3 regions of the Bacillus sp. SCT118 genome follow, and region 3 is predicted to be linked to each of the others. Evidence: predicted binding sites of a transcription regulator. Region 3 holds the regulator's gene; each other region holds the start of a gene.

The links. Region 3 encodes LexA, which represses DNA repair genes until DNA is damaged. Its sites were predicted from a motif close to CGAACATATGTTCG; they were not measured.
Region 1: the regulator LexA is predicted to act here: its motif matches at 2,374-2,387, upstream of recA (recombinase RecA).
Region 2: the regulator LexA is predicted to act here: its motif matches at 1,692-1,705, upstream of uvrB (excinuclease ABC subunit UvrB).

The regions. Positions count from the first base shown of each region.
Region 1 is NZ_CP191225.1:2,302,952-2,309,249, forward strand. Features, by position in the region: gene ACQVGT_RS11680 (serine hydrolase domain-containing protein) at 1-1,087, opposite strand, end outside; gene recA (recombinase RecA) at 1,255-2,301, opposite strand; gene ACQVGT_RS11690 (competence/damage-inducible protein A) at 2,474-3,724, opposite strand; gene pgsA (CDP-diacylglycerol--glycerol-3-phosphate 3-phosphatidyltransferase) at 3,742-4,323, opposite strand; gene rodZ (cell shape determination protein RodZ) at 4,374-5,288, opposite strand; gene ACQVGT_RS11705 (DUF3388 domain-containing protein) at 5,307-6,098, opposite strand; gene ACQVGT_RS11710 (DUF3243 domain-containing protein) at 6,228-6,298, opposite strand, start outside.
Region 2 is NZ_CP191225.1:628,497-634,794, forward strand. Features, by position in the region: gene ACQVGT_RS03140 (PEP/pyruvate-binding domain-containing protein) at 1-921, opposite strand, end outside; gene ACQVGT_RS03145 (CsbA family protein) at 1,368-1,598, shown strand; gene uvrB (excinuclease ABC subunit UvrB) at 1,784-3,769, shown strand; gene uvrA (excinuclease ABC subunit UvrA) at 3,777-6,298, shown strand, end outside.
Region 3 is NZ_CP191225.1:2,141,823-2,148,120, reverse strand. Features, by position in the region: gene ACQVGT_RS11155 (YndJ family protein) at 1-832, shown strand, start outside; gene ACQVGT_RS11150 (hypothetical protein) at 919-1,233, shown strand; gene pghL (gamma-polyglutamate hydrolase PghL) at 1,458-2,216, shown strand; gene ACQVGT_RS11140 (YndM family protein) at 2,243-2,692, opposite strand; gene fosB (metallothiol transferase FosB) at 2,898-3,332, shown strand; partial or broken gene ACQVGT_RS11130 (hypothetical protein) at 3,241-3,498, shown strand; gene lexA (transcriptional repressor LexA) at 3,870-4,487, opposite strand; gene yneA (cell division suppressor protein YneA) at 4,637-4,954, shown strand; gene ACQVGT_RS11115 (YneB family resolvase-like protein) at 4,973-5,626, shown strand; gene ACQVGT_RS11110 (DUF896 domain-containing protein) at 5,690-5,923, shown strand; gene tkt (transketolase) at 6,092-6,298, shown strand, end outside.

The sequences.
Region 1 (6,298 bases), 160 kb from region 3:
TTTGCCCAGATTTGCTAAAGCTGTTCAAGATATTGAAGCCCGGCATAACACCATGGTTTGAATAGCTGCCGGGAGCAACATAAAATCCCATGCCGTATGTGGAGCTGCTCCCTGGCGTAAACATCTTTTCATAGCTTTTTTGCGAATACAGTTTTCCGTCTATCAGCGCTTGGTCAAATTTGTACATATCTATAGCGCTCATATAAATATCCCCCGCTCCATACAGCTGGGATAGATCAGGTATATACGGTGTAACTGTTTTGCTGCCCTCCATCTTATACCCGATGGCAGGATAAGGTTCTTTTTTATATGTTTTGTAAAAGCCTGCATGCGTCATTCCCGCAGGTTTAAAAATATGATTCTTTATGTACTGTTCATAGGGCTCACCGCTTACTTCAGCAATAATATAAGCAAGAACAGAATAGTTGGAATCCTTGTAGTCCCATACGCCCGGCTGACGTTTGATTCCCTGCAGTTCTATGTCTTTTATTAAATCGTCCGGAGTAATGGCGCCGTTTCCTTCAATATGTCCGTTTATCCCCGATGTATGTGTAAGCAGATTCTTCAAAGTAATCGTTTGTCCGTTGGGAAAATGAGGTAAATACGTACTTACCGGATCACTTGTCTGAAGTCTCCCCTTTTCCTCAAGCTGCAAAATAGCAGTTGCAATCAGCGCTTTTTGTGATGAACCGACATAAAAAGATGTCAATGGATTATTTTGAATGTAGTGTTTACGGTCAGCATAGCCAAAACCTTTATTTGTTACGATTTCTCCATTTCTGACAATCATGGCTGTTCCGCTGAAACCGATCTCTTCTAAATAATTGCTGATTTTTTGATTTCGATCCACTGTTTTGATTTGTTCCTCTGATTTTTTGGCAGTTTTCTTTTTGATCTCTTTTTTCTGATCGGTATTTGAAACCGCTGCAATTTCTTGAGATGGCTCGTTTTCTTCACTATTTCGATGAATAGCATTCCAAATCGTAATGCAAACCATCACTGCTAAAAGACCAAGCAACAGTTTTCCTCTTTTATTTAGTTTTCTCCGTCTGCGTTTCGCAGTTCTTCTGCGGGTTGGGCTTGTCATTCATTTTTTCCTCCCAAAATAAATTCCATTTTGCACACGTTTTGTTAGACGAATAAAGCCCTAAAAAAGTTGTCAAAAAAAGCAATATTTTTATCATTTTTTTGCAATATACAAAAAAGCTGAGTTTTTCACTCAGCCTTTTGTATCATTTGAAACTTATTTTATTTTTATTCTTCAAATTCGAGTTCTTCTTGTGTCTCTTCAGCTTGCTGCTGCACTACTCCGTTATTATCCAAGCCGTAATGTTCGCGAATTTGCTCCTGGATCATCAGCATGATATCTTTATTTTCTTTCAGGAATTGTTTTGCATTTTCACGGCCTTGGCCAAGGCGCTCTTCTTCATAAGAGTACCATGAACCGCTTTTTTGCACGATATCAAGTTCAGTTCCTAGGTCAATGATTTCGCCTTCTTTTGAAATGCCTTCTCCGTACATAATGTCAACCTCGGCTGTACGGAACGGCGGAGCCACCTTGTTTTTCACGACTTTGATTTTCGTTTTGTTCCCCATTACGTCGTTGCCTTGTTTCAGCTGTTCAGCACGGCGCACTTCAAGACGCACGGAAGAGTAGAATTTCAACGCACGGCCGCCAGGAGTTGTTTCCGGATTCCCGAACATAACACCGACTTTTTCACGAATTTGGTTAATGAAAATCGCGATTGTCTTCGATTTGTTAATGGCCCCTGAAAGCTTACGAAGCGCTTGAGACATTAAGCGTGCTTGTAAACCGACATGAGAATCTCCCATGTCGCCTTCAATTTCCGCTTTCGGAACGAGAGCGGCTACAGAGTCGACAACGACAATGTCAACTGCCCCGCTTCGAACCAATGCTTCCGCAATTTCAAGCGCCTGCTCGCCTGTGTCAGGCTGAGACAGTAAAAGCTCTTCGATGTTAACACCGAGCTTTTGCGCGTATACCGGATCTAACGCATGCTCCGCATCGATAAACGCGGCTTGTCCGCCCTGTTGCTGAACTTCAGCAATCGCATGAAGCGCCACAGTTGTTTTACCTGAGCTTTCAGGACCGTATACTTCAATAATCCGTCCGCGAGGATATCCGCCAATTCCCAGTGCTGTATCAAGAGCGAGGGAGCCGCTTGGGACAGTAGAAATTCTTGTATCTGTCTTTTCTCCCAGTTTCATAATGGAACCTTTGCCGAACTGTTTTTCTATTTGTTTAAGAGCCATATCTAAGGCTGCCTGACGATCACTCATTCTATTTTTTCCTCCTTTATGTTACCACTACATATACTATACCCTGTTTGAAGGGATTTGCCAAGAAAAAAGCGAACGCATATTCGGATTTTTTCTTGGCGTGATTCCTATCAAAATATCATAATGTATCAGAGAAATCATGTTTTCTTAGGAGGATAATGTGCTGAAAATATTATTTTTGCTCTAAAAGCTTTAAGATTAAATGGCAGCCGTATTTAGCGCCGCGTTTTCTGATCCCCGTTCTGGAGCCCGCAAAGTGAAACTCGTGAACCTCTTCTTTACCATTTGCGGAAATGCCGATAAACACATGCCCAGGCTCATGCCCTTCTTGAGCATCAGGTCCTGCTACACCAGTAAAGCTAATGCCGATATCGCTGCCAGTGAGTTTTTGAACACCCTTAGCCAGTTCGGATGCGCACTCCTTGCTGACCGCCCCAAAACGATCTAATGTTTCCTTCTTGACACCAAGCACATTCTGCTTCACGTCGTTTGTATAGCAAACAACGCCCCCGGCAAATAATTTTGAGGCACCGCTATGATCCGTCAGCCATTCAGAAAACAGCCCTCCGGTAAAGCTTTCTGCCGCAGAAATTGTAATGCCTTTTTCCTTACACGCTATAGATAGCTCTTTTACAAGAGAAGTATCATCGTAACCATAGAAAAATTCACCGACACGCTCTAAGATAACGGCCTCTGTTTCTTTTAACAGACGCTCTGTTTCCTTTTCATCGGCGTGTTTGGCTGTCAGACGCAGCGTCACCTCTCCATCAGCCGCCAAAGGCGCAATTGTCGGATTGGTTTGCGCATCAATAATATCTTCCAAATCGGCTTCAAGCTGAGATTCACCGATACCGAAAAAACGAAGAACGGTTGACACAATTTTTTCATTTGAACCCATCTTTTTCAGCAGAAGAGGTTTTGCCTCGTTTTCAAACATTGGACGCAATTCGCTCGGCGGTCCAGGAAGAAGCATATAATAGCGCGATTCATGCTCTGTGAGCATTCCCGGGGCCATTCCAAAGTGATTCGCCAGCACGTCAGAGCCTTCGATCACAAGCGCCTGTTTTCGGTTATTAGGTGACATCGTGCGTTTTGTTCGTTTGAAATAGTCCTCAATGGATTGGAATGCCTCATCATTTAACACAAGCGGACGTCCCAGCGTATTTGCAATCGTTTCTTTCGTCAGATCATCTTTTGTGGGTCCAAGACCTCCTGAAAAAATAATGAAGTCAGAGCGTTCTTCAGCAATGCGGATGACCTGCTTCAGCCGCTCCGGGTTATCGCCGACCGCTGTATGATAAAATACGTTGACCCCGATTTCAGCGAGCTGTTTGCTGATAAATTGAGCATTTGTATTGGCGATTTGGCCAAGCAGCAGCTCTGAACCGACTGCAATTATTTCTGCTTTTTTTGGAAATTCCATGACGAAGTCCTTCTTTCTTAGTTAGATGTTTTTAACGCTTCCCAGTTTTTAGAGAAGTATTCCCAGCCTGAGACGACAGTAAAGAAGACGGCTACCCACAGCGCCAAGTCAGCAAACGGGAATGACACAAGTTCAAATGGAAGATTATGAAGAAGCAATGCGGATACCGCAATAATCTGTGCCCAGGTTTTGATTTTACCAAGCATGTTAGCAGCTACGACTTCCCCTGTTCCGGCTAAGACAAGCCTTAAACCTGTCACGGCAAACTCCCTGCTGATAATCACAATGACCATCCAAGCTGGAGCGAGATCAAATTGAACAAGGATAATTAACGCTGCGGATACGAGCAGTTTGTCCGCAAGCGGATCAAGAAATTTCCCGAAGTTTGTTACGAGATTCAGTTTTCGGGCATAATACCCGTCCACCCAGTCTGTTGTAGATGCAATAATAAATAGAATAGCCCCCGCCAAATGTGCGACCGGGATTGATTCGTCTCCAACTTCGAGCCTGCCCCAGTCAAACGGCGCCAGCATGATAATCATGAAGATTGGGATTAATGCGATTCTAGCTAGTGTGATTTTATTTGGTAAGTTAAACATAAAGCCCCTCCAATTTCATACTCAGACGTGAAGAAAAGTCATCTGATAATTTAAGATGACTTTTCTTCCTTTTTATTTACAATCTTTATGGTTTGTGCCATCACTTTTTTCGGATCAAGTTCATATGAAAGAACCTTACCGTTGATTTTTATTTTCAGATTAGGTGCATATCCGGTGCGGATATCAACTTGTTTCTGATCAGTTATGTCTTTTTTATAGGTTTCGTCTTTTTTCAGCGTTCCTTCTTTTAAAGAGCTGCTGTTTTCATCACGCACTCGAATCCAGGAGCTGTCTGATGCCTTCAGTTCCAGCTCGATTTTATCAGCGCCGGACACTTCATAAGTCGTTAACGATCCTTCAGTGCCAGCAGCTTTAATCTCCAGCTTCTCACTGTCATTTTCTTTTTTCTTATCTTCGTTTTCTTTCGTTTCTTTTTTAGTGTCTGTCTCTTTTTCAGAGCTGTTATTTTGATTCTCTTTCAGCGTTGAATCTTTAGGGATTTCGTACTTGCTCTCACTTTGCGTAATTGCTTTTTCTGATGCCGCATTATGATCATCACTGTTTTTGTGATTGGCAAATTGAATGATCGCGTACACAATGGCAATCACGACAATCACGCCGAGAATAACAAGTATCGTTGGCAGCAGCTCCAGCGCCTTAGATGCTGGCTTTGGCATTTCCTTTTGAAGATTCATGCCGGAGATCTTTTCAGACACATCGTCATGATACGTATTAGGGATATCTTTTTTATGCTCCTCAAACAGCTGATCCGCATCAAGCCCAACGGCTTCTGCATATTGCTTGATGAATGCCCGAACATAAAACTTCCCCGGAATAATGTCATAGTTCCCTTCCTCCAAGGCGGTTAAATACCTTTTTTGAATCTTTGTTGCCGCTTGGAGATCATCCAATGACATTGCTTTTTCCTCTCTGGCTTCTTTGAGCCGGATTCCTAGTTCAGTCACAACAAACACCTTCCAATTTTAAAAATCAAAGCTTGAAAACCCGGATTGATCAAACATTTGGGGTTCCTCGGCATGTTCATATGTAATAACCTCATCAGGGTCATTTCTCAGTTCAATAATATAATCAAAGTCATCTAGTGTATACTCTGTATTTTGAACGAATATGTCCGGATGCTCCACCACTTTTGTTGCCGGAAGCCGCATGATTTCACGGACCAGCTGGAGATGGCGTTCCGATCCCCTTCGTGTTGACACAATTCCGTCAACGATAAAAACATTTTCAGTGCTGTATTCATCGGCAATCAGCTGGCTTCTTATCGTCTGCTTCAGCAAGGTTGATGACACAAACAGCCACCTTTTGCTTGCACACACACTAGAGGCTACAATCGATTCCGTTTTCCCGACACGCGGCATACCTCTGATTCCAATTAATTTATGGCCTTCTTTTTTGAACAATTCGGCCATAAAATCGACTAATAAGCCAAGCTCGTCCCGTTCAAAGCGGAACGTTTTCTTGTCATCGGCATCCCGTTGAATATAACGGCCGTGGCGTACGGCAAGACGGTCGCGAAGCCTCGGTTCTCTAAGCTTCGTTACTTTAATTGTTTCCATCGTTTTTAAGATTGATTCTAATCGTTTAATTTGATCTATATGGCGGCACCTGAGGAGCATTCCCCTTCTGGAAAGATCGACGCCGTTTATCGTTACGATGTTGATAGAAAGCATCCCAAGAAGAGATGAAATATCCCCGAGCAGTCCGGGGCGGTTCACTTGAATTTCATATTCAAAATACCATTCGAGCTTTGCCAAATGATATACCCCCTTCATTGTGGCAAAATTTTACCTTCCTTTATCATAAAGCATTTTTCTCTAATTAGAAAGAAGAATGTTGCTGTGATGAGGAAAACATAAAAAAGAGAGGAAAAATCCCCTCTCTTCCTAGTGAGTGCTGTTATTTTCAACAAGCTTAACCATCATATTGGCAATGGCGTGCTGTTCATCTTTTGATG
Region 2 (6,298 bases), 1.5 Mb from region 3:
CATGAAGCTGCGTTTTTCTTCTGCCGCCTTTTTGTCCTGATCAATGGTTGTAATCGGGCGAGCTTGCAGAAGGTATATTTGATGATCAGCAATTCCAAATTCTATATCGACAGGATATCCGTACAGGTCTTCGGTTTTTTTTGTGATTTCAGCCAATTCAATCACTTGTTCATCTGTAAGGCAAAAACGGCTGCGCATGTCTTCACTCGTTTCTTTTTCAGCAATTCCTTCTGCCGCAGACTCCATGTAGATTTCCTTTGCACCTATTTCTTTCTGAATCTCAAACGAAGATTTATTAACAATGAACGTGTCTGGGGTAACACTTCCTGAAACAACAGCTTCACCCAACCCGTAGCTGGCGCTGATTAAAAGCTCTCTATCATCATGGGTAACAGGGTTGCGGCTGAAGATAACACCTGACATTTCTGAATCGATCAGCCCCTGAACGACTATTCCCATTAACGGCTCTGCGATTTGATTGTTCATTTTTTTCTTATAGCTGCTGACCCGCCCAGAAAAAAATGAGGCCCAGCATTCTTTCACTTTAGCCAGAAACTCTTCCTCTGTTTTGATATTTAAGTAGGTTTCATATTGACCCGCGAATGAGGCGCCTTCTAAATCTTCCGAGGCAGACGAAGAACGCACGGCTACGGATCGATATGATTCTCTAAGCTTATAAAAGGAACTAGTCAGCTCATTTTTCAGCTCATCCGAAAATGTTCCGGAAATGATCCCGCTTTCGACGTTTTCGCTAGTCTCTTGAAGCTGGTTGTCCTCCATAAAACGTGCGAGCGCATTCGTTTGAATAATAAACCCGTCCGGAACAGGAAGACCGTGTTTGGTCAATTTAATCAAATTCATTCCTTTTGCTCCAGCCAGCTGGCTGGACTCTTCTGCCTGGCGAAATAAAACAGAATACATATTTGAAACCCCTCTTTTCTTCATTCATTTTGTTTTTCTCTCTAGTCTTTTTATTGCGGAGCCTGTGTTTAAAAAAATGATAGTAAACACTATCATTCAATTGTAGTTTTTCAGGAAAATGCTGTCAAACGCAGAAAGTCCTAAATAAAATGAATAGTTAAGTTGGTTATATTATCCTGAAAAATGCGGCCGTACTGGTACTGTATGCCTATTTTCTCTTATTCTCGGAATCTGGCGGCGGACTTGATGATGTAATAAAAAAAGTGCCGCTGATTAGAACAGCGGCACCATGGAATAAGTTTTGACCGGCACCAAAATGCAAATATGGTGATTGATTTTGGCTGAAAAGGGGTATGGTGTAGCAGAGGGAGCGAATGCACGATTGTCCGATTCTTCATTTTTTACTATAATCAGATCAGATGAAGAATCCCTGAGGAGGGTTTTTGTTGATTACAAAAGCCGTTTTTGCATTGTTTTTCCCTTTTATGCTTGTTGTTCTATTTACTAGAGTCACCTTTAATCATTATGTGGCGATCGCTTTAACAGCTGCATTGCTGTTTGCCTCTTATTTAAAAGGCTATACAGAAACGTATTTTATTGTAGGATTGGATGTTGTGTCTCTTGTGGCTGGGGGACTGTATATGGCCAAAAAAGCTGCAGAGAAAAAAGAAGAATAAATCGGACATAATGAATATAAAGACTGAATGCCTGCTTTTACGATTTAAAAGCAGGTTTTTTATACACAAAAACAGCTGGAAATAAAAAACCACCGAACTTTAGTTCGTATTTTTGGTGATTTTGCTTTCCATTGTGTTACTATATCTATAGGAAGATTTCGTTAAAGAAACGGAGGCTTATTTTTGTGAAAGATCGCTTTGAGTTAGTCTCGAAATATCAGCCCCAGGGAGATCAGCCGAAAGCCATTGAAAAGCTTGTGAAAGGAATTCAGGAGGGCAAGAAGCATCAGACTCTGCTGGGTGCGACAGGAACTGGGAAAACATTTACGGTGTCTAATTTGATTAAAGAAGTCAATAAGCCGACTCTCGTGATTGCCCATAACAAAACCCTTGCTGGACAGCTTTACAGTGAGTTCAAGGAATTTTTTCCGAACAATGCTGTCGAGTATTTTGTCAGCTACTATGATTATTATCAGCCGGAGGCGTATGTGCCTCAAACGGATACATTTATAGAGAAAGACGCTAGTATTAATGATGAAATTGATAAACTGAGACACTCCGCCACATCAGCTTTGTTTGAGCGCAGAGATGTCATTATTATTGCGAGTGTGTCTTGTATATACGGCCTCGGTTCGCCTGAGGAATACCGGGAAATGGTTGTGTCACTGCGGAGTGAAATGGAAATTGAGCGCAACGAGCTGCTCAGAAAACTTGTAGACATCCAATATGCCCGCAACGATATCGACTTTCAGCGCGGTACATTTCGTGTGCGCGGGGATGTAGTGGAAATTTTTCCGGCATCCCGTGATGAGCATTGTGTCAGAGTTGAATTTTTCGGTGACGAAATTGAACGGATTCGGGAAGTGGATGCGCTGACAGGAGAAATTCTCGGCGACCGAGATCATGTTGCGATTTTCCCGGCATCCCACTTCGTAACGCGGGCCGAGAAAATGGAGAAGGCGATTCAAAATATCGAGAAAGAGCTTGAGGAGCAGCTGAAGGTCATGCACGAAAACGGCAAGCTGCTTGAAGCGCAGCGTTTAGAGCAGCGGACAAGATATGATCTTGAAATGATGCGTGAAATGGGGTTCTGCTCCGGCATCGAGAACTATTCAAGACATTTGACTCTGCGGCCTCCAGGTTCAACGCCGTATACGCTTCTTGATTATTTCCCAGACGATTTTATGATCGTGGTGGATGAGTCGCATGTGACAATTCCTCAGGTGCGCGGCATGTTTAACGGAGACCAGGCGCGGAAACAGGTGCTCGTGGATCACGGCTTTCGGCTTCCATCAGCGCTTGATAACCGTCCGCTTCGTTTTGAGGAATTTGAAAAGCATATGCACAATATCGTGTATGTATCAGCAACACCAGGGCCGTACGAGATTGAACATACAGATGAAATGGTCGAACAGATCATTCGTCCGACGGGGCTTCTTGACCCGCTTATTGACGTACGTCCAATCGAAGGCCAGATTGACGACTTGATCGGCGAAATTCAAACAAGAATCGAGCGGAATGAACGGGTGCTTGTGACAACTTTGACGAAGAAGATGTCAGAGGATCTGACCGATTATTTAAAGGAAATCGGCATTAAAGTAAACTATCTGCATTCTGAGATCAAAACGCTTGAACGGATTGAAATTATCCGCGACCTTCGCCTTGGCAAGTACGATGTGCTTGTCGGCATCAACCTGCTGAGGGAAGGTTTGGACATTCCCGAAGTATCCCTTGTTGCGATTTTGGATGCGGATAAGGAAGGTTTCCTTCGTTCGGAGCGTTCGCTGATCCAGACCATTGGACGGGCAGCGAGAAATGCGGAAGGCCGCGTCATTATGTACGCCGATAAAATAACAAAGTCTATGGAAATTGCGATTAATGAAACAAAACGCCGCCGCGAGCAGCAGGAGCGGTTTAACGAAGAGCACGGCATTACGCCGAAAACAATAAATAAAGAAATTCGCGATGTCATTCGTGCCACAGTAGCAGCTGAGGATAAAGCGGAATACAAAACAAAAGCCGCGCCGAAGCTGTCGAAAATGACGAAGAAAGAACGCCAGAAAGTCGTTGAACAGATGGAGCATGAAATGAAGGAAGCCGCCAAGGCGCTTGACTTTGAAAGAGCCGCGGAGCTTCGCGATTTACTTTTAGAGCTAAAAGCGGAAGGATGATGAACAAATGGCTATGGATCGGATAGAGGTGAAGGGAGCCAGGGCGCATAACCTGAAAAATATAGATGTAACGATTCCGAGAGATCAGCTTGTTGTTGTCACGGGTTTGTCCGGATCAGGTAAATCCTCCCTTGCCTTTGACACGATATATGCTGAAGGACAGAGACGGTATGTCGAGTCGCTGTCTGCTTATGCCCGCCAGTTTTTAGGGCAAATGGATAAGCCTGATGTGGATGCAATTGAGGGGCTCTCTCCCGCCATCAGCATTGATCAGAAAACAACGAGCCGCAATCCGAGGTCTACTGTCGGTACGGTAACTGAGATTTATGATTATCTGCGTCTTTTATATGCGAGAGTAGGGAAGCCTCATTGTCCGGAGCACGGAATTGAGATTACATCCCAGACCATCGAGCAAATGGTGGACAGAATTCTGGAATACCCGGAACGGACGAAGCTTCAGGTGCTGGCGCCGATTGTCTCAGGCCGAAAAGGCGCTCATGTCAAAGTGCTTGAACAGATTAGAAAACAAGGCTATGTCAGAGTCAGAATTGACGGCGAGATGGCTGAGCTTTCCGACGATATCGAATTAGAAAAGAACAAGAAGCATTCTATTGAGGTAGTCATTGACCGGATTGTCGTGAAAGAAGGCGTGGCAGCCCGGCTGTCAGATTCATTGGAAACGGCGCTCCGTTTAGGGGAAGGACGGGTTATGATCGATGTCATCGGTGAGGAAGAGCTGATGTTCAGCGAGCATCATGCCTGTCCGCACTGCGGATTTTCAATTGGTGAGCTTGAGCCGCGTCTGTTTTCGTTTAACAGTCCGTTCGGGGCGTGTCCGACGTGTGACGGTCTCGGAATGAAGCTTGAAGTGGATGCCGATCTTGTCATCCCCAATCAAGATTTGTCATTGAAGGAGAATGCGGTTGCCCCTTGGACACCGATCAGCTCACAATATTATCCTCAGCTGCTTGAGGCAGTCTGCACCCACTACGGGATTGATATGGATGTGCCGGTCAAAGATTTGCCGAAGCATCAACTGGATAAAGTGCTGTACGGCAGCGGAGATGACCTGATTTATTTCCGATATGAAAATGATTTTGGACAAATCCGCGAAGGTGAAATTCAATTTGAAGGCGTATTGCGCAACATTGAAAGACGCTATAAGGAGACAGGCTCCGATTTCATCCGTGAGCAAATGGAGCAGTATATGTCTCAGAAATCTTGTCCGACGTGCAAAGGCTATCGGTTAAAGAAAGAGGCGCTTGCCGTACTGATTGACGGCCGCCACATTGGAAAAATTACCGAGCTGTCTGTCGCCGACGCACTTGCCTTCTTTAAAGATCTCACCCTTTCTGAGAAGGATATGCAGATCGCCAATTTGATTTTGCGCGAAATTGTGGAGCGCTTAAGCTTTCTGGACAAAGTCGGCCTCGATTACCTGACATTGAGCAGGGCAGCGGGTACATTGTCCGGGGGAGAGGCGCAGCGCATCAGGCTGGCGACTCAAATTGGCTCGCGTTTATCCGGTGTGCTTTATATTTTAGATGAGCCGTCTATCGGTCTGCATCAGCGTGATAACGACCGCTTGATCAGCGCTCTGAAAAATATGAGAGACCTCGGGAACACGCTGATTGTTGTCGAACATGATGAGGACACGATGATGGCAGCAGATTATTTAATAGACATTGGACCGGGAGCCGGCATTCATGGCGGACAGGTGACATCTGCGGGTACGCCGGAAGAAGTGATGGAAGATCCAAACTCATTAACGGGCAGCTATTTATCAGGGAAAAAGTTTATCCCATTGCCTCCTGAAAGAAGAAAGCCGGACGGACGTTACATTGAAATTAAAGGTGCTTCAGAAAACAACCTGAAAAAAGTGAATGCCAAGTTCCCGCTTGGGACGTTTACAGCAGTTACAGGTGTTTCCGGTTCAGGAAAGAGTACACTCGTCAATGAAATTTTGCATAAGGCGCTGGCGCAAAAGCTTCATAAAGCGAAAGCGAAGCCCGGCAGCCATAAAGAGATTAAAGGTTTGGATCATTTAGACAAAGTCATTGACATTGACCAGGCGCCAATCGGAAGAACGCCGAGATCCAACCCTGCGACATACACCGGTGTATTTGATGACATTCGTGATGTATTCGCGCAGACAAATGAAGCGAAGGTCCGCGGCTATAAAAAAGGCCGTTTCAGCTTCAACGTGAAGGGCGGACGATGTGAAGCCTGCCGCGGAGACGGGATTATTAAAATAGAAATGCACTTCCTTCCTGACGTATACGTTCCATGCGAGGTGTGTCACGGCAAACGCTATAACCGTGAAACGCTTGAAGTGACGTACAAAGGAAAAAGCATCTCTGATGTGCTTGATATGACGGTTGAAGATGCTCTTTCTTTCTTTGAAAATATCCCGAAAATCAAACGTAAGCTCCAAACCCTTTATGATGTTGGTTTAGGTTATATTACGCTCGGCCAGCCGGCGACGACCTTGTCAGGCGGAGAAGCGCAGCGCGTGAAGCTCGCATCAGA
Region 3 (6,298 bases):
GATTCACGGTTTTGTCAACGCGTTTGGTGTTATCTTGCCCGCTCTTATAGGGTGGAGAATAGAGGATCCGAAGCCTTTTGATGCAGACCGTGTAAAGACATTCAGCCGTATCTACGGAAAAAGAAAGATTGGAGAAGAATTTTTAGCTAATATTCAAGCTGAAAATAACGCTCGGTACAGCGGACTTGTGGATGATATGGGCAGCCTGCGTTCAAAAGATTTTTCACCTGAAAAACTGTCGCCGCTCATTCTTTCGTTTTATGAACAAACCATCGAATACAATATTAAAGCAAAAGTAACATGGAGCACGTGGTTTCGGCCGCTTGCAATTATTTACGAATGGTTCAGCAGAAGAATCGGCCAAATACATCTTTCGACGAACCCTGACTGGTATAGGATGTACAGCAAGATAAAAGGTGTTCATTCGAAAAAAGACGGAAGGGAAAGAGTTCGTGCCTGGATTAGAACAAATGAAAAAAACGAAACCATTTTTACCGCTCTTTATTCAGTGTATCGCTCAAATGGAGAGGGGTATATGAATATTTCTTTACCGCTTCCATTCAGCAGCATGACAGGTATTTTAAAACCATATCATCATCAGGAGAAGCTGGTTTTAACAAGCAGGCGGAGAAAAAGCAGAGCGGGGGATGAGGGGATTTATCTGCAAACAAGAGCGGGAACTTGTCCGCTTCCTTTATCTGAAACCTTTCTGATAGAAGCTGCACATGACAACAAATTAACCGCTGTTCATCATATGTGGCTGTTCGGAATAAAATTTCTAACTGTTCATTACAGCATTACACATATTAACCAGCCTATTGAAAGAACCTAATACAAAGAAGAAGCTTCGTCTGCCAGTTGTAATAGATGAACTGTTTTAAAATTCTGCGCCGCATCAAGACAGGAAAGGAAGGGTTTATGGTGTTTTATATCAGTTTATTTCTGATTCTTTGGCTGGCTGCTGGGTTTGCAGTGGGAATGAAACAAGTGTATGTCGATCAGCTGTTTGATAAAACTGTGATCGAAAGGCTGGAAAAAGAAGCGAATGATCATGGACACGCTGACCGGATGATCAAACAGCGCGTCCTTTATATTGCAGCAGTGACATTAAGCGGGTTTATTTCTGTTTATTATGAAATGAAAACAATCCCGCAAAGGCGAAACATAAGAAAAATTGAAAAAAACATCATGAAATTAAATCAAGCAAAAAAACGAAAAATGAAGAGAAAATAAAAAATGCGCAGGCCAAAGGGCAGGTGCATTTTTGTTTTGTATGGAAATGGGGGAGGTGGTGCCAGCTTACTTTTCATAAATTCAAAAATGAGAAGAACAGCGCCCGGGCTAATGGTATATAATATTGTGAATTTAACAAAAATTTAACAAGGAGGACGAGAGAATTCGTGCTAAAGCCTCAAAGAGACCTACATCCTGTTGATTTGGACTTAGAGGCGGAGTAGATGAAACCGGCCAAAGTATCCCTGCTCCGCCGTTTGCTCCATTCCTTGAAGCATGTTGATTGTAACATAGCCAAACGTTTTCCATCAACTATTAAAATTGTAAAATTATTGTTAATTTTTATGGTATTTACTCCGATTTCTTCAATTTATGCTGAAGATGTATATCAGAATTTTGAGGAATTAAAAAACAATGAAGATCCTTCTGATTACGACGTTGTTACGAAAGAAACCGGAAGCCCTGTTCTTGTTTTAGCTATTCACGGAGGAGGTATTGAAGGCGGGACAAGTGAAGTAGCGAGAGAGCTCAGCAAAGAGTACTCGATGTATTTATTTGAAGGCTTAAAATCGGCAGGAAACTCAGTCCTGCACATTACGAGCACGCACTTTGATGAACCTCGGGCCCTTAAAATGACGGGAAACCATGAATATGTCATTTCATTACACGGGTACGCAGAAGAAGATCAGCAGATCGAAGTCGGCGGTACAGATCGCGTAAGAGCGGCGGATTTAGTTGAGAAATTGCAGCATGCCGGTTTTCCTGCTGTATTGCTCAATACGGACCATCCACATGCGGGCGTTAGTCCGAATAACATTGCAAATAAATCAAAAACAGGTTTAAGTATCCAGATAGAAATGAGCACTGGCTTTCGAAAGTCTTTGTTCGGCATCTTTTCTTTAAAAAGCAGAGCTGTTACTCAAAATGAGAGGTTTTATGAGTTTACAGAAGTAATGTTCCGTTTTCTCAAAAATAGCTACTGAAAAATAGGAGGCGATAAGACAGCCTCCTATTCTTTATGCTTCTCATTCGTTTCGGGAAACAGCTCGTCCGCGGCTTCCGTTTGATACTGCAACGTGTTATCTCTCGCTGACAGTTCATTTCGGAAATTTTCATCAAGTACATTTTTCAGTAAATACCGATGAAAAAAGTATTCAAAAACAGTAAGACAGGCAGCAGAAAGGAGAGCTGCTCCAAATGGTGAGAAATCGTTTCTTGTTTGGGTTAAAACAAATACCCAAAGAATAACGAATGAAAGGCCAAAGTCAGCCAATGAAGCTGTAATATTGTTTGTTCTGGGTAAGACGAGCATGTCACCAGAAAGATAAGAAACAAAACCTAAGAAAAGTGCAATAAACATCACACTTAAAAAGGATGCGTGATAGACTCTGTCCAAAATCACATATAAAAGGGCGAGAGTGAAAGCAATCTTTGAAGCAAGCGCAATGATATGTTTCATTTGACCACCTAAATTGTTATTTTTTGAAGGAAATTCTTGGGCGTAAACAAGTGATAAATAATGCAATTCAAAACCATTCATAATGTCATGTTACTATTTTAAACAGTCCGTTTTTGTTTACACTGGTATTTTTTTCAGCTGTATGAAACTTTCTTATGAAAAAGTCGTATATGTGGATGATCAGCTTTCAAGGGGGGAATGATTTGTGGAGATAAAAGGAATCAATCACTTGCTATTTTCAGTTTCGCATTTGGATACATCGATTGATTTTTATCAAAAAGTGTTTGGTGCAAAGCTATTGGTAAAGGGAAGAACAACTGCATATTTTGATATGAACGGCATCTGGCTAGCTCTTAATGAAGAACCAGACATCCCGAGAAATGACATTAAGCTTTCTTATACCCATATTGCTTTTACAATTGAAGATCATGAATTTGAGGAGGTGTCAGCTAAATTAAAAAGACAACATGTCAATATTTTGCCTGGCAGAGAACGAGATGAACGCGATCGAAAATCAATTTATTTTACCGACCCTGACGGCCACAAATTTGAATTTCATACCGGAACCCTTCAAGACAGGCTTCGATATTACAAACAAGAAAAAACGCATATGCACTTTTATGATGAAACGGCCTTTTGATATCACAACCATATTTCATATAAGGTTAAATTGAAAGAAGGGTGTTGGGGGAGACTTTATGTTTGGGGAAGGTTTCTACCCGACTTGTTCAACGATGCCATATCTTTTGAACTGCACAAGTGATTGGGTGAAGGTGAAATTGAAATACACATTACATTTTATATGAAGAAAGCGAGCTGTTTTAACAGAAATATGAACTAATTAAACTGTGTACTAAATTTTCATTATATTTCAATTGCCTCGCCCCTTAATAAATATGAAACCGCATCCTTCCACGACCTAAAAAATGAAACGTTTTTAAGAAGATAGCGTCTAATATTCTAAACGTTCATATTTTGATAAAAGTTTCCTGAAGGAAAGAAAATTTCTTGACTTCAACAATCTTTTGGTGGATAATTATGGTGTAAACATGATGTTCTTTTTCCTCCTATTCAGGCTCGCACCCAAAAGTCAGGGCGAGCCTGCTTTTTTTGAACAACAAACCCCCTCTCCGTAAAGGAAGAGGGGGTTATTTCATGCATCTGATAGATCAATAGATTAATGGACGGTTCTGAACACGCCAATCACTTTCCCTAGAATGCTGACATTCTGCAAAATGATAGGTTCCATCGTTGGGTTCTCAGGCTGCAAGCGAATGTGGGTATCCTCTTTATAGAATCGTTTTACAGTTGCTTCATCATCTTCTGTCATCGCAACTACAATTTCCCCATTGTTCGCTGTGTTTTGCTGTTTAACGATGACATAGTCCTTATCGAGAATACCGGCATCTATCATACTGTCTCCCATAATCTCCAGCATAAATACATGCTCGTCTGGAGGAACCATGCGGTCAGGGAGCGGAAAATATTCTTCAATATTTTCTACTGCTGTAATAGGAGATCCCGCCGTGACTTTCCCGATGACCGGTACATTAACGACCTGGCTTTGCGGAATGTCTACTTCTTCATCAAGAATTTCTATTGCTCTTGGTTTTGTCGGATCCCGTCTGATCAGTCCTTTTGTTTCCAAGCGGGCCAAATGGCCGTGGACAGTAGAGCTGGACGCAAGCCCGACAGCCTCTCCGATCTCTCTAACGGAAGGCGGATATCCTTTTGATTTAACCTCTGCTTTAATAAAACGGAGGATATCAAGTTGCCTTTTTGATAGCTTCGTCATTTTTCGCACCTCAAAACGTCGATTTTAAGAAGATTATAGCATGATTTTCCTTACAGTACAAACATAGGTTCGAAAAAACAATTGACAGAAACGTTTGTTCGTATATACTGAAATTATAAAAATGCGAACAAACATTCCTGTTGGGGGTTATGATCATGAGTAAAGAATCTATTATTTTTGTCGGTCTGTTCACAGTGATTTTGAGCGCGGTTATCCTTATGCTGTCATATACAAGCAGCGGCCAGGAGCTTAATCAGTATGTTAAAATAGAAGTCCAGCAAGGCGACACACTTTGGTCAATTGCTGATCAGGTAGCAGATACAAAAAAGATAAACAAAAATGATTTTATTGAATGGGTAGCTGATAAAAATCAACTACAGACATCTGATATCCAGCCGGGTGATGAGTTAGTGATCCCATTGAAAAAGAAGCATCAGGATGCATATGAATTGGCAACTGTAAGATAGAGAGGAAAGAGAGATAAAATGAAAGCACTCATTTATGCCCGTGTAAGCACAAATAAAGAACAGCAGGAAACGTCATTAAAGCGGCAGGAGGAGGAGCTTACGGCCATTGCAGCGGAGAACGGCATGGAAGTGGTCAAAGTGATTTCAGAAAAAGCCAGCGGATATGAAATGGATCGGGATGGTGTATTTGAGCTGCTTGATGAGATTAAGAACGCTGGAATTGATGTCATTTTGGTTCAAGACGAGACAAGGCTCGGGCGGGGAAACGCAAAAATCGCACTGCTTCATTGTATTTACAGAGAAGGTGTGAAAGTCTATACAACGGCTCACAGAGGTGAACTGGAGTTATCGGAGGCTGACTCAATGGTCTTGGAAATCGTCAGCATTGTGGAAGAGTATCAGCGAAAGATTCACAACATGAAAATCAGACGGGGAATGAAGCGTGCAGTAAAAAACGGTTTTAAACCGCAAAAAAACTTAAAAAACCAACATGAGAACAGTGGAAAAGAAAAAATAGAGGTGCCAATCTCTGAGATCGTCCGCCTAAGAGCGAATAAACTGACGTTTGCTGAAATCGCGGCTACCCTAAGAGGGTTTGGCTATGATGTCTCTAAAGCAACCGTTCACCGGCGTTTTCAGGAATACATAGAGAATGAAGAGACAGCAGAGTGAATCAGTTGTAAAACTTTTTTTGATCTAGTACTATATAGACAAAATGCAATAAAGGAGTTTAACATGATTTCAAACGCGAAAATTGCCAGAATTAATGAGCTTGCTGCCAAAGCTAAAGCTGGCGTTATTACAGAAGAAGAAAAAGCCGAACAGCAAAAGCTCCGTCAAGAGTACTTGAAAGGTTTTCGTTCTTCTATGAAGAACACGTTAAAAAGTGTGAAAATCATTGACCCAGAAGGCAATGATGTAACACCGGAAAAGCTAAAAAGAGAACAAAGAAATAACAAACTTCACTAATATAAGAGGAATACGGCAATATCGTATTCCTCTTTTGCATATACTATAATCAAAACTCTTATGTGACAAAATTCAACAAGTTTCTCTCAAATTTAAGCTGAAACAGTTGAGAAAAAGTCGTCAGACATTTATGATGTAAGGGTACAACACATAAGGAAGGGGATTTTTATGGATACAATTGAAAAGAAATCAGTTGCTACCATTCGCACACTGTCAATAGACGCTATTGAAAAAGCAAATTCTGGTCACCCAGGGATGCCGATGGGAGCCGCTCCAATGGCATACACGCTGTGGACAAAATTTATGAACGTAAGTCCGGCAAACCCTGGCTGGTTTAACCGTGACCGTTTTGTTTTATCTGCTGGACACGGGTCA